DNA from 2 places in the Staphylococcus arlettae genome. Region 1 is predicted to be linked to the other one. Evidence: predicted binding sites of a transcription regulator. Region 1 holds the regulator's gene; the other holds the start of a gene.
What was found. The regulator Rex, encoded in region 1, represses fermentation and respiration genes when NADH is low (regulators of the CRP and FNR family bind a similar motif). The targets are predictions, from matches to a motif close to TTGTGAAATATTTCACAA.
Positions count from the first base shown of each region.

Region 2: a site for Rex is predicted at 2,677-2,694, ahead of qoxA (cytochrome aa3 quinol oxidase subunit II). Genes of this name have one in related genera too.

Region 1 is NZ_CP094803.1:902,256-910,103, reverse strand. It holds gene MUA37_RS04320 (LacI family DNA-binding transcriptional regulator) at 1-525, opposite strand, end outside; gene MUA37_RS04315 (sulfurtransferase TusA family protein) at 904-1,128, opposite strand; gene MUA37_RS04310 (YeeE/YedE family protein) at 1,149-2,243, opposite strand; gene MUA37_RS04305 (redox-sensing transcriptional repressor Rex) at 2,670-3,311, opposite strand; gene MUA37_RS04300 (ABC-F family ATP-binding cassette domain-containing protein) at 3,469-5,388, shown strand; gene MUA37_RS04295 (MutS-related protein) at 5,708-7,306, shown strand; gene MUA37_RS04290 (VOC family protein) at 7,370-7,795, opposite strand.
Region 2 is NZ_CP094803.1:1,871,695-1,879,542, reverse strand. It holds gene qoxB (cytochrome aa3 quinol oxidase subunit I) at 1-1,388, opposite strand, end outside; gene qoxA (cytochrome aa3 quinol oxidase subunit II) at 1,388-2,509, opposite strand; gene MUA37_RS09190 (DUF5011 domain-containing protein) at 2,773-3,090, opposite strand; one part of gene MUA37_RS09185 (IS3 family transposase) at 3,898-4,168, shown strand; one part of gene MUA37_RS09185 (IS3 family transposase) at 4,168-5,039, shown strand; gene folD (bifunctional methylenetetrahydrofolate dehydrogenase/methenyltetrahydrofolate cyclohydrolase FolD) at 5,177-6,034, opposite strand; gene purE (5-(carboxyamino)imidazole ribonucleotide mutase) at 6,240-6,722, shown strand; gene purK (5-(carboxyamino)imidazole ribonucleotide synthase) at 6,709-7,836, shown strand; gene purC (phosphoribosylaminoimidazolesuccinocarboxamide synthase) at 7,836-7,848, shown strand, end outside.

The DNA.
Region 1 (7,848 bases):
GTGACGATAACCTCGTTGACCAATTAAATCACCAACAAGATATCCTGCATGGTAATCATCGTGTACAATGCAATGGAATGATTCAAAATGTTGGCCTACAATAACGACAGGGACATTAATTTTATTAATGACCTCTAAATGTTTATCGGTTAAATCAGTAGCCATAAAGATAATGCCATCAACCTTACTGCGATAAAATGTTTCTAATGCATCGATTTCTAATGCTGGATCTAAATTAGTATAATTAAGTAATAATCTATAATTCAAACTATCACATAAATTTTTCACACCTTTAATGGTCTCATCTACTGCATATGAATTCATTCTCGGTATAATAGCACCTATCATGTTTGTTTTATGTGCTCTTAAACTTTGAGCAAATTGATTGGGTTGATAATCATATTGTCGAATAATAGCATCTAATTTCTCTTTAGTTTTTCTACTCACAGAACCATTGTTTAAATATCTAGATACTGTACTTTTAGATACACCTGCAATTTTTGCAATATCTGCTATGTTCTTCATATTTACTCACTTTCATTTATGTACTGTATTTGCACTTTAAACTATATTTTATCATATTGTAATCGCTTAAAATATAAAAATACATCGATTTATAAATAGAACAGAACCTTTAAAGTATTTATGTAGACTCTCTTCAACTTCATTACCTTGGAGAACTATTTTAAATATAATTGCTTCAAGCTAGCAATGCACTAATGCCAATAAAAAGAGAGTGGGACAGAAATTTGATTTTGAAAAAAATGATTTCGTCATCCCACCCTGGCAAGGATGACTAGCATTGAAACAAGCTTGGTTTGAAGCGCATTTTCAATGCAGTCAGCTACTGCCAATATGAAAAGAGACTAGGACGAATCAATTTTGTCCTAGTCTCTTATATTATTATGCTTTTTGAACTGTAATTGTCCAAGAAGCATCATCTAATTGTTCATAGTTTGTTACTGGATAACCTTGTTCAGCAGCCCAGTTTGGCAATGCTTCTGTTGCTTGTGTACAATCAAAATCAATTTTCAATTCATCACCAGTTGTTAATGTTTCCATTTTCTTTTGAGCTTCAATTAATGGAAATGGACAAACCATTCCTACTGTTCCAAGTTCATGTACCATAAAACAATCCTCCTTAATAATTATGTTGTTTGAGTTTGAGTCGTTACTTGAGCATTACTTTGTGTTGTTGCTCGCTGTGCTTTTTTCATTGGTCTGATAAAGATGAAATAACTCATAAACCATGCACCTAAAATCATAGAAGCTAGTGCTATCCAGCCCTTCCATGACATAGTCGCAGTTTCTACTAAGCCATTCCCTATTGAACAGCCACCGGCTACTGACGCACCAAATCCCATACAAGCGCCCCCAATGACACTATTTCTAATGGTTTTTTTATCTGGTAGTCTCCATTTAAACTCTCTTGAACCTTTAGCTGCGATATACGAACCAAAGAAAATACCTAATACTAGGAACACTCCCCAGTCTAACAGGTTTACATCACCAGTCATAAAAAATTGCACAATGTTAGCTGATGGTGTTGTTATACCTAAACCATACATACGTCCTGTAGATTCACTGACAGGCCATGCTAGCAATGCAATCAATCCGACAACAATTGCTGCAATAAATGGATGGTATTTCTTTTCAAATAGATAGTAACGTACACCTGTAAATTTTTGTTTTAATTTTGGTACTGCTACTTTTGATTTAGGTTTACGCAATGTTTTCACTACAAAAAAGATAGTAATTGCAACTAATAAAACTACCCAAACCCAAGTTGGAATACCTGTTGTTTGAGACATACTTGTACTAACCGTAGTTGGTTTGTTAATGCCATTCATTACAGGTAATAACAAACCAAATTTAGTTACTGCTGCCGTTACAGCGTATAATGCTAAGGCAATCCAACTGCCTATCAATCCTTCACCTGCACGATACCAAGTACCTGTAGCACAGCCACCTGACAATACCATGCCAATTCCAAATATAAATGAACCAATAATTGTTCCTATAATTGGATAACTTGATTCAGGTATTTGGACTACTCCTGTAGATGTCAAAATAAGTAGCCCAATACTTTGTATTGAAATAGCAATTAGTAATGCATAAAACATCTTATTACTTTTTTGTATATACATATCTCTAAAGCCACCGGCTAGACAAAAGCGTGTTCTTTGCATTACAAATCCTAATAATGCTCCTACTATTAGTCCACTAACAATTAACCAAATCACTTTATCTCCTCTTTTCCGATTAAGTCAATAAGATTAATAATATAAAATTTCACTATAAATTTCAATAGTTTGCGCAAATTGTAATAATTTTGTAACTCTAAAATATAAAGGGAGTGGGACAGAAATCTGATTTTGAAAAAAATGATTTCGTCGTCCCACCCCGGCAAGGATGACTAGCGTTGAAAAAAGCTCGGTTTGAAGCGCATTTTCAATGCAGTCAGCTACTGCCCATATGAAAAAGGTTTCGACTAAAACATGGAGTGGGACAGAAATCCGATTTTGAAAAAATGATTTCGTCGTCCCACCCTGGCAAGGATGACTAGCGTTGAAAAAAGCTTGATTTAAAGCGCATTTTCAATGCAGTCAGCTACTACCAAAATGAAAAGAGACTAGGACAATCAATATTGTCCCAGTCTCTTAAAACAGTTATTTATTACCATAATTTTTCATAAAGAATAGTAATGATTGTAGTTCAATACCTAAATCAATATGATGAACTTGCACATCATTCGGAGTGCTAACGCGATTTGGCGTGAAGTTTAAAATACCTTTAACACCTGCTTCTACAAGTTGATCAGCGACTCGTTGGGCTACTGTTTCAGGTGTCGTTAAAATCACTACATCGATAGCTTCATTTTGTAATGTCTCTTGCATCTCATCAAAATGTTTAACAACAATATTACCTACTTGTTGACCCACTATTTCATCACGAATATCAAAAGCTTCTGTAATGGTCATTTCATCATGTATAGAAAAATTATACGTCAATAACGCTTTACCTAAATTACCTACACCTACAATGGCAATTTTAATTTCATTATTTTTACTTATCTCATTTTTAAAGAAATGCAACAGGCTGTCTATATTATAACCATATCCTTTTTTACCCAATTCTCCAAAATACGAAAAGTCTCTACGAATCGTCGCTGAATCGATATTTAATCCTTCGCTAATTGTTTTAGAGTTCACCCTGTCTATACCTTTTGACTTTAATGTATTAACAAATCTATAGTATAACGGTAAACGTTTTAACGTCGCTCGAGGAATTCTATCGCTATGATTAGCCAAAACCTTGTCCCCCTAATAATACTTGGATTATATCCTTAATTTTGTATGTACAATTACTACAATATTATACATGATAAATATTTAAAAATAAACAATCCTTGTTTTCTCAATAGCCGTTATACGGTAGAATATAAAGTATTAGAGAGGTGCGAATCAAATGATATTATTACAATTAAACAATGTGTCAAAATCATTCGATGGAAAAGATATTTTCAATGATGTAAATTTCGCAGTAAAAACAGGTGAACGTATTGGTATTGTTGGACGAAATGGTGCGGGAAAATCTACATTAATGAAAATAATTGCTGGTGTTGATGGTTATGATTCTGGACATATTTCCAAAATCAAAAATTTAAAACTAGGCTATTTGACACAACAAATGACACTAGACACAAATGAGACAGTTTTTGAGGAAATGTCAAAACCATTTAAACAGGTAATGGAAATTGAACAACAAATGCAACAAGAAACGCATTGGTTGGCACAACATGCAACTGAATATGAGAGTGATGACTATAAAGCACATATTGAAAAATATGAAAATTTATCAAATAGATTTGAACAATTAGAAGGTTATCAATATGAAAGTAAAATCAAAACAGTGCTACATGGTTTACATTTTACTGATGAGGATTTTAATCGTCCTATCAATGATTTTAGTGGTGGTCAAAAAACACGTCTTTCTTTAGCTCAAATGCTTCTTGAAGATCCTGATTTATTATTACTTGATGAGCCTACTAACCATCTAGATATGGAAACAACACAATGGCTAGAAAGTTATTTGAATTATTTTAAAGGCGCCATCATTATAATTAGTCATGATCGTTACTTTTTAGATAAAATCGTAACACAAATATACGATGTAGCGTTAGGCGACGTGCAACATTACGTCGGAAATTATGGTCAATTTATCACTCAACGTGATAAATATTATGAAAAACGCATGCAAGAGTATGAAAATCAACAAGCTGAAATTAAAAAGCTCGAAACTTTTGTAGATAAAAATATTGCTCGTGCCTCTACTTCAGGAATGGCCAAAAGTCGTCGTAAAATGTTAGAAAAAATCGAACGTATTGATAAACCCTTACTTGATGCACGTAGTGCTAACATTCAATTTGATTTTGACCGTAATACAGGCAATGATGTTTTCCATATTAAGCATTTAACCATTGGCTATGAACAACCCATTACGCAACCTATTGATTTGGAAGTAACTAAAGGAGACCATGTAGCAATTATTGGTCCTAATGGTATCGGTAAATCAACATTAATTAAAACGATTGCCGAACGACAACCTGCATTAGGAGGAAAGATAACAACTGGTGCAAACCTTAAAATAGGTTACTATGATCAAAAGCAAGCTGAATTCAAATCAACTGCTACTATTCTCGACTACGTGTGGGATCAATATCCTTCTATGAATGAAAAAGATATACGAGCAGTGCTTGGGCGATTTTTATTCGTACAAGAAGATGTCAAAAAAATCATTAATGATTTATCTGGTGGAGAAAAAGCGCGTCTTCAACTTGCTCTTCTAATGTTAGAAAGAAACAATGTTTTAATACTCGACGAACCTACTAACCACTTAGATATAGATTCAAAAGAAATGTTAGAACAAGCCTTAAGTCAATTCCAAGGCACTATACTCTTTGTTTCACATGACCGTTATTTCATCAATCAACTTGCCAATAAAGTTTTGAATATTGATGAATCAGGTGGGCAATTGTATTTAGGTGACTATCAATACTTTTTAGATAAAGTTGAAGAACAACAAGCTTTAGCACAACATCAAGCAACCAATGACAGTGCTACTGAACAACACGATACTACAACAAATAACTATACGTCACAAAAAGAACAAAAAAAGTTACAACGTCAAATCACACGTCAAATTGAACAATGCGAACAAGATATTGAAACCTATGAGGCGCAAATTGACGACATTGATGTACAGTTAACACAACCAGAAGTATATAGCGATCCTGAAAAAGCAAATGCTCTTGCAATTGAAAAACAACAAACCGAACAGCAATTAGAACAGGCTTTAGAGTTATGGGAAGAATTACAAGAAAAGTGATTTGTTTCTATATCGTTTTATTTTCTGAGGAAGTAATCCACATTACTTCCTCTATTTTTTTATTCACATTTAAAACCTTATAACAAAAGCTATCCACAGAGTTATCCTAGTTATCCACAAGTAAAATGTAAATTCTACTTAGGATTATCCCATACATTTTTTAACAATGCACAGCTTTAACCACTAGTTATACACAACTTATACACTGATTGTTGATAAGTACGCACGTTCTCTATTGACAAAAACGGTCAATGCATACCTAAATTCACTATGATAAACTTCAATTAATGCATTATCATAACGCTGGAGGAGTTTCTTTATGCCATCATTTTTATGGGCCGCTTTAGCGGTTGTTTGTTTTAGTATTATCGTTATTATTATGAGTGATATCATTTACAGATATAAGCTGAAACAACAAATCTCACTATTATGGAAATTACAAAAATCTTTAGAAACATTTATTCGTCCATATCATCGATATGCATATTACTTTGAAACGTACCAAACATCACAGCTTCAAGATAGGATTATCGATGATAAAACATGGTTCGATTTAGATCTACCTAAATTATTTAAACGTATGAATTTTAATTTTACTGCTATTGGCGAAATGCGGTTGTATAGTACATTAAGAAATATGACAACTGTTGATAATGAGTCATTAATCCAATTGTTTAAGTCCAATTCATATATTAGAGAAACTGTAAGTTACCATCTTGCTTTAATTGGAAAGTCAATCTATCCTATTTACCCAGACCAATTAGCGCCGGTTAAACGTCAAACTGTCTTTATGTATTGTACTTATCTACCCTTTGTTGGTTTGTTATTACTCTTTATTGATTTTAAAATTGGCACGATTGTTACATTGATGTTTATTGTACTCAATTTTGTATTAAGTGGTTCATTACGCAAAACATTCGAACAAAATTTAAATTCTATGTATTATACAGCATCGGTAATTCAAAAAGCCTATAAACTACATAAATTAGAAGGCTTGCCACCTCTCGATGTTAACTTCAAACATTTTACAGCATCACGTAAGCTTAGTTGGTTGTTAGGCCGTGCAAATTCTAATAATGACGCATTTTCTATTATGTTATTATTTAAACTCGCCTTTATGGTGGATTATCATATTTTCCACTTAATTCAACATAGTTATAAACGATATGAAGCTGAAGTTTTAGCTTGCTATGACTATATTGCAACTTTAGATAATCATTATTCAGTCGCATTGTGGCGTGAGACATTAGATTATTATGCAACACCTGAAATTACTGATAACTTTATGATCGAGTCTAAAGATGTAACCCATCCATTACTGACCAATGCCGTACCTAATACGTTAACGATTGATTTTCAAATGCTATTAACAGGTTCCAATGCTTCTGGCAAATCAACCTATATGAAGGCAATTGCATTAAATTTAATACTTGCTCAAACAGTGCAAACCGTTACAGCTAATAAATTTAAGTACAAACCTGGTTCGGTATTTACTTCAATGGCTAACCAAGATGACGTTATTTCTGGAGAAAGTTATTTTATGACTGAATTAAAAGCAATTCGTCGTCTTTTTAATGGTCAAAATAACAATTATCGATATTATTTTATTGATGAAATTTTCAAAGGTACAAATACTTCTGAACGTATTGCCGCTTCAGAATCAGTATTACGTTATTTAAATCAACAACCTAATACTCGGATAATGGCAGCAACACATGATATTGAATTAGCGTCATTATTACAACCCGATTATAAAAATTATCATTTTAACGAAACTATTAGTGATAATGAAATACACTTTGATTTTATTATTAAGTCAGGTAAAGCTAATACTCGTAACGCGATAGAACTTTTACGTATCACCGACTTCCCTACTCCAATTTATGAACGCGCTAAAAACAACGTTGAGCATCGCTAACAACCCCAAATTAAAAGAACCGTTTCTGATAAAATAAAGATCAGAAGCGGTTCTTTTAATTTATTATTCTTCTGCACTAATCATCCAAGTGACACCAAATGGATCATTAAACATCCCATATAGTGGTGACCACTCTGTTTGTCCCAATTCCATTGTAGCCACGCAACCACCGTTAATTGCATTTTCGAAAAATGTTACTGCTTGTTGACGTTCATCTTCATTATTATAGTCAAAGGTAAATGTTACTATCGCACCACTGTTATCAATTTTTTTATTCTTCCAAGTATCACTGCAATAAAATGTTTGTCCTAAGATTTCAAAAGTTGCATGCATAGTAAAATCTCCATCAACTTGATATTCTTCTGGCATATCTTTAAACATTTCATCATCGCCACCTACACGATGAATATTAGCCGCGCCTAAATGTTGCTCATAAAAGTTCAATGCTGCTAAACTATTTTTAAAATTAAAATATTGTATTGTTTTCATTTTACATTTCCCCTTATATTATTAGTAGTATATCTAGTACTATAAATACCCAA
Region 2 (7,848 bases), 970 kb from region 1:
AAACATACGTTAAAGCCAATCATAAAGAACCAGAAACACCATTTATTTAATGTTTCGTTCAATTTATAACCAACCATCTTAGGATACCAGAATATCAGTGCACCGAGACAAGCAAACACAACACCAGCAACTAACGTATAGTGGAAGTGTGCCACTAAGAAATACGTATTGTGATATTGGTAGTCAGCAGCGGCCATCGCTAGCATGATACCTGTAACTCCTCCTAATAAGAAGTTAGGAATGAACGCTAAGGCGAATAACATAGGTGATTCAAATGTAATTCGACCTTGATACAATGTGAACAACCAGTTAAATAATTTAACGCCGGTTGGTATACCAATCAACATAGTTGTGATTGAGAAGAATGAGTTGATTAAGGCACCATTACCCATTGTAAAGAAATGGTGAACCCAAACTAAGAAACTTAAGAATGCGATACCTGCTGTTGCCCAAACCATACTTTGATGTCCAAATAATCGTTTACGTGCAAAAGTAGGTATAATTTCTGAATAAATACCAAATGCTGGCAAAATAACAATATAAACCTCAGGGTGCCCCCATACCCAGAAGAAGTTTGCCCAGAGCATTGGCATACCACCATCCGCAACTGTAAAGAATGCAGTGTCAAAGATTCTATCAGTTGTGAACAGCGCTAACGCAACTGTTAGTACAGGGAATGCCAAAATAACAATTAAAGCTGTGATAAATGTAGTCACAGTGAACATAGGCATTTCCATAAATTTCATAGTAGGTGTTTTACATCTTAGGATAGTAACAAAGAAGTTAATACCCGTCATTAATGTACCAATACCAGAAATTTGAATTGCAATTAAGTAATAATTGACGCCTGGACCTGGACTAAATTCTCCAGCTAACGGTGCGTAGTTTGTCCAACCTGCTGCAGGTGATCCACCTACGATAAATGAAAGGTTGAATAACAACATACCTGAGAAGAATAGCCAAAAACTTACGTTGTTAAGAATAGGGAATGCAACATCGCGTGCACCGATTTGTAACGGTACAATCACATTCCATAATCCAAAAATGAAAGGCATTGCCATGAAAATAATCATGATTACGCCGTGTGTACTAAAGATTTCGTTATAGTGGTTTGATTCCAAGAATTTGTTATCTGGAATTGCTAATTGAGTACGCATTAATAACGCATCAATACCACCACGAATAAACATTAATACGGCACAGATTAAGTACATCGCACCAATCTTTTTATGGTCGATAGATGTGAACCATTCTCTATATAGATATTTCCACAATTTAAAATATGTGATTACTGCAATTAAACCGATAACCATGAATGGGGCACCGATTTGTGCCATTGTTATCATGAAGTTACCTTGTACCAGTAATTGATCCCATGGAAAATTCATTAATGTCCACCTCCATGTTCCTGATCATTTTTCTCTAGCTCAGAAGCTTTATTATCTTTACTTCCTTCGCTGAGTTTTTCCATTTCATCCATATTATGAGATTCTTCTTCCTTGAACTCATTATTATATGGTTCGTCGTTGCCTAAGATCATGGCTTTCATTCCATGACGCTCATAGTTTGCATTTGAGATTTGTGGTTTACGTTTTGGTTGATCCGGTTCATCTAAAATATCTTTCTTACGTTCTTCTTCAGTATTGAAGTTTGGATCTTTTTGAACGTAATTATAGCGATCGTAAGCATAGAAGATATACTCAGGATCAGCTGCTGGATCGACAAATGCCATATGAGTACCACTGAAAGTAAGTTCTTTGTTTTCAGTAGTAGGTAAAAGTTGCTTATCAAAAGTATCTTGATCTAATACTTTTTTACTTTGAGCATCTTTAACCCAATCCTTGAAGTCTGATTGGCTTACAGAATGAACATCAAATACTTGACGTGCGAAACCTTCACCATTGAAGTTTGAGTTACGTCCACGGAACGTACCTGTTTCACTTGCAGTCATTGTCCAATCCATTGTCATGCCAGTCATTGCATATTTCTGACCACCAAGTTGTGGAATCCAGAAACTTGTCATCATATCCATTGATTGAAGTTTGAAGACAACAGGACGATCTTTCGGAATAGTTAAATGATTAACTGTTTCGATTTTTTCTTCAGGATAACTGAAGAACCATTTGTAACCGGCACTAGTTGCATAAATAACTATTGGGTCATCCTTTTTCTCTGGTTTCGCTTCATATTGATAAAGCGATTTGACCGTTGGAATTGCTAATGCAATAACAATGATGACTGGAATAACGAACCAAATAAACTCTATTAATGAATTGTGATGCATTTTACCTGACTCATCATTATTTCTTAAGCGGTATTTAAATAAGAAATAAGCGAACATGATGAGTACTACCGCCATAATAACAAGCATGAAGATGATTGAATAGATAATCAAGAACTTCGAATCACTTGCCATTGGCCCTTTTGGGTTTAAAACTTCTACGTTTGAACAACCACTAAGTAAAATTAGTGAGCCAAAGAGTAGAAGCAAAGACTTAAATTTTGACACTTTTTTGACCTCCTAATACTACAATTGTAGGGCTTAACATCAATTTTAAGATATTACGCGATATTTACAAGTGTTTGTAGCAAAAAAAAAATTGTAAAATTAAAACAACCCCAACAGAAACAACGTCTGGTGGGGGTTGGAAGATTTGTTAAAATTATGTGTACATTTTGTGAAAAGTGTCATAATTAGACATATTTAAAAAATATAGTGATCAACAGTGATAACTGTTATCAATTAGGGTTGGTTAAACATAGTTATGTATATTATTTTACTTCAATGTAACGTGTTGATTTATCTACTGCTCCATTAGAATCTTCTACTTGATATTCAATTTTGTACTTTCCTGATTTATTTGTATCTACATGTCCGTTTACAGTAATTTTGTCTGTAAGATCACCATCTTCTTTATCATAAGCACGAATACCGTTTAACACATTGTAGTCGTTACCTTTTTCGACAATTGTGTCCGTTGCACCTTTGATTTCAGGAATAGTATTTTCAGTTGCTTCTGCACTTAAATTAGGTGTCACTAGTGTGGCTGACACACCTATAGCTGATAAAGATTGTAATAATTTATTCATAACGCTACCTCCGTATGAAAATAAGTTGTTGCAAGTTAAACATAATATAACGCAGTTAATCGTTTTGAACATCGTACTATAGTCCTAATATAGTGAAAAATTTTAAATTTAACTGTAAGTTAACGTTAAAATTTAGTAAATATGAAAACATAACAATGGTATTTTATTAGCTGTGACATGTGCAATTAAGTGATTTTTAAAGTTAATATATATATCAATAGTAAAAATAATTAAAATGTGAAAGGCGGGGGTTATTTTAAATATCATTTGTGTAATATAATAGTAAAAAGCAGAATTTAAGTAGTTGTTTCTGTTAAACGTATTGAAAAAACTAAGAGGACATTAATTTTGTTTCAGAGTGTCAACAAACTATCGACTTTGTTGGCAGTTTTTTGTGCACGCTTTCCGCGGGCACTACCTCAGCCTGTAGTCTTCGGCGAGTGCAATTCCCACAGGAGTCGGCACAATTTCCAGCCAATATTATAGAAAAGTCTTTAGTAGAACTAATACTTATAGTCTATTTACTGACAATATGACAAGAGGATCTCGACAAAGTTTCCGACTTTGTTGGCAGTTATTTTTTGTGCACGTTTTCCGCGGGCACTGCCTCAGCTTGTAGTCTTCGGCGAGTGCAATTCCCACAGGAGTCGGCACTATTCACTGCCAATAATATAATGTGAAAAATACCCCATAGATAAAAATAAACAAGCCTTAGGAGAACTATGGACTGACCCCAATTAGTGGGAATAAAATAAAAACACTTTCGTTGAATTCATTTAAAATGAATCATACGGAGGTGTTTTTTCTATGAAAATAATGTCTTATTCAATAGAAACAAAATATAAAACGATTGAAATGAAAGAAGCTGGATATACTGTAAAAGAAATTATGGAAGCATTAAATATCAAAAATAGCACACAGGTAAAAACTTGGTGGCGATGGTATCGAAATGGTGAAACTTATAGATTTTATCAACAAAGAGGCAAGCAATATACTTACGGCAAAGGCGTGAAAGAATTATCAGAAGTAGAACAATTAAAGTTAGATAATAAGAAAAAAGATATTGAAATAGATATTTTAAAAAAGTACAAGGAGTTAGAAAGGAAGTGGTATCCAAAGTAATTGTAGAATTAGTTGATCAATTCAAGCATAAGTATTCAATCAAAATGATACTCGATGTTTTAGAAATACCTCAATCGACATACTATAGATGGAAACATAAGGACAAGGAAAAAGATAAAGTGACTCAAAAGGTTATTGAATTATGTGAAGAAAATAAATTCACCTACGGTTATCGCAAAATTACAGCATTGATTAATCAATTGTATTCAGCGTCAATTAATCATAAAAGAGTTCAGAGAATCATGCGAGAGTATAATCTGAACTGCCGAGTTAGACCTAAAAAATCTAAAAAAATTGGTGAACCTTATTATAAAACAGATAATTTATTACAAAGACAGTTTAAAGCTAACCAACCAATGGAAGTATTAACAACTGATATTACTTATTTACCTTTCGGTAACTCTATGTTGTATTTATCTTCAATTATGGATGTTTATAAAGGAGAAATTGTGGCGTATAAAATAGATAACAAACAGGGTCAAAGCTTAGTAAATGATACATTGAATCAAATAGATATACCTGAGAATTGCATACTACATAGTGACCAAGGCAGTGTTTATACATCCTATGCTTACTATCAATTATGCGAAGAAAAAGGCATTATCAGAAGTATGTCCCGAAAAGGAACACCAGCTGATAACGCCCCGATAGAAAGTTTCCATTCCTCGCTAAAGTGTGAAACTTTCTACATAAACAATGAGCTCAATAGCTCTAACCAAATTGTAATAGATATTGTCGAAAATTACATTAAAAACTATAATAATAATCGAATTCAACAAAAACTAGGCTACTTATCCCCTAGAAAATATAGGGAATTAGCAGCCTAGAACATAGTGTTTTTATTAAGTTCTCATTCTAAGGGTTCAGCGCCACTATAACCTAAGGCTTGTTTACGTACATACGAGTACATTGTGCTCGTACATTTTTATATTGTTCGTATATTTAATAACTTAAATATTAATAATTATTCGATGCCTCTACGCATTTTTTCTGCTAATAACGTATTATTTAACACCATAGTAATTGTCATTGGGCCTACACCACCAGGTACAGGCGTAATAGCACCAGCGATTTGTTTTACTTCTTCATAATCTACATCGCCTTTAAGCTTACCATTTTCATCTGGTGTATTACCTACATCAATAACTACAGCACCTGGCTTAACATCATCTTTAGATACGATGCCAGGACGACCAACTGCACTTACGATGATATCAGCATTTTTTAAATGTTGCTGCATATCTTTTGTTCTTGAATGCAAAATTGTCACTGATGCATTTTTTTGTAATAGTAATTTAGATACAGGTTGACCAACGATATGACTACGGCCAATGACTACTGCATCTTTACCTTCTATATCAATATCAGCGTGATTTAATAATTCCATTATACCTAATGGCGTACATGGCACGAATGTTTGTTCATCTATATAAAGTTTACCGATATTTTCTGGGTGAAAACCGTCCACATCTTTAGCTGGATTAATGGCTTCTAAAATCTTTTGTTCACTTACTTGAGCTGGTAAAGGTACTTGTACAAGAATACCACTGACACTGTCATCTTCATTTAAACGTGTTAACTCTTTTAACACATCTTCTTCAGATGTAGACTCGTCTAAATGTACAATTTCAGAAATCATACCAATTTTTTCAGCAGCTTTCTTTTTAGAGTTAACGTAACTTTGACTTGCACCATCGTTACCTACAAGTATAACTGACAGTTTTGGTGTATAACCTTTAGTTTGTAACGCTTCGACTTGATCTTTTAGACCTTGTCTATAATCTTTAGCAATTTGTTTTCCATCTAAAATTTTTGCGACCATGAAAATTTCCTCCTCTAAATTCTGAACCTCACCTTAACATTAAAACATATTAACGCTATAAAATTAAGTAAAATACGTAAATTAAATGATTTTTTGAAGTTAAAGTTCGATTTTTGATTGAAAAAGCATGATTTTGTTGTTATGCTATATCTGTAATATACATCTTAAAGTAGTAACATTTCAAATTATTGAAAGGGTGTTCAATTTGAAAGTGGCAGTAATTATGGGAAGTTCATCTGATTGGAATATCATGCAAGAAAGCTGTGCTATGTTAGAACAATTTGAAATACCATATGATAAGAAAGTAGTTTCCGCACATCGTACGCCTAAATTGATGTATGATTTTGCAACTGAAGCACGTACGAATGAGTATGATGTAATTATTGCTGGTGCAGGTGGCGCTGCACATTTACCTGGTATGGTAGCTTCTATGACGACATTACCAGTAATAGGTGTCCCAATCGAATCTAAAAGTTTAAAAGGACTAGATTCATTATTATCTATTGTGCAAATGCCAGGAGGTATTCCTGTAGCAACGACTGCAATAGGTAAAGCTGGAGCTAAAAATGCAGGTATTTTAACAGCACGTATTTTAAGTATAAACAATAAAACAGTCCAAAAAAATTTGGAAAATTATGAAAAATCTCTTGTTGAGAAAGTGAGTGAAATGCAACGTGAACTTCAGTAACTTAAGTTTTGGTGCAACGATAGGCATCATTGGTGGCGGTCAATTAGGCAAAATGATGGCACAATCTGCTCAACAAATGGGTTATAAAGTTATAGTGTTAGACCCTGATACAGAGTGCCCATGTCAGTATGTAGCTCATCAATTTATTAATGCGAATTATGATGATGAAGATGCATTGAATCGATTAGGTCAATTATCCGATGTCATTACTTACGAATTTGAAAATATTTCTGCACCACAATTAAAAGAATTAGTCGCAAAATACAACATTCCACAAGGGTATCAAGCTATCGAATTATTACAAGATCGTTTGTCTGAAAAACAAACTTTAAAAGAATGTGGAACACAAATTGTTCCGTTTTTATCTGTAACTTCATCTGATGAATTAATTGAAGCAAGTGAAGTGCTGGGGTATCCATTTATCGTAAAAACACGATTTGGAGGATACGACGGTAAAGGTCAAATCTTAGTGAAAGATGCGTCTTATTTAGCTGAAGTTGAACAACTTATTACACATCAAGAATGTGTCGCAGAACAATTTTTAAATCTTGAAAAAGAGGTCTCATTAACTGTAACTATTGGAAATGATAATCAAATAACGTATTTTCCATTGCAAGAAAATGAACATAGAGACCAAATCTTATTTAAAACAGTTGTACCAGCTCGCAGTGATAAAGAACAAGAGGCACGTAAGGAAGTACAAAAAATAATTAAACAAATTCATTTTGTCGGTACTTTTACAGTGGAATTCTTCATTGATAAACAAAATCACTTGTTTGTTAATGAAATAGCTCCACGACCACATAATTCAGGTCATTATTCAATTGAAGCTTGTAATTATTCACAATTTGATACGCACATTCTTGCAATTACTGGTCAAAAGTTACCTGATGACATTGAATTATTGCAACCAGCAGTAATGATGAATTTATTAGGTAAGGATTTAGATTTATTAGAAACTGAGTTTGCACATCAACCTGCATGGCATGTGCATATTTACGGTAAAACTGAGCGTAAAGCAGCACGCAAAATGGGCCATATTACAGTGTTAACAACGGATCTTGCAGCGACAGAACAACAAATGTTGAACCATTTTGAAGGGAGTAACAACTAATGACATTGCTAT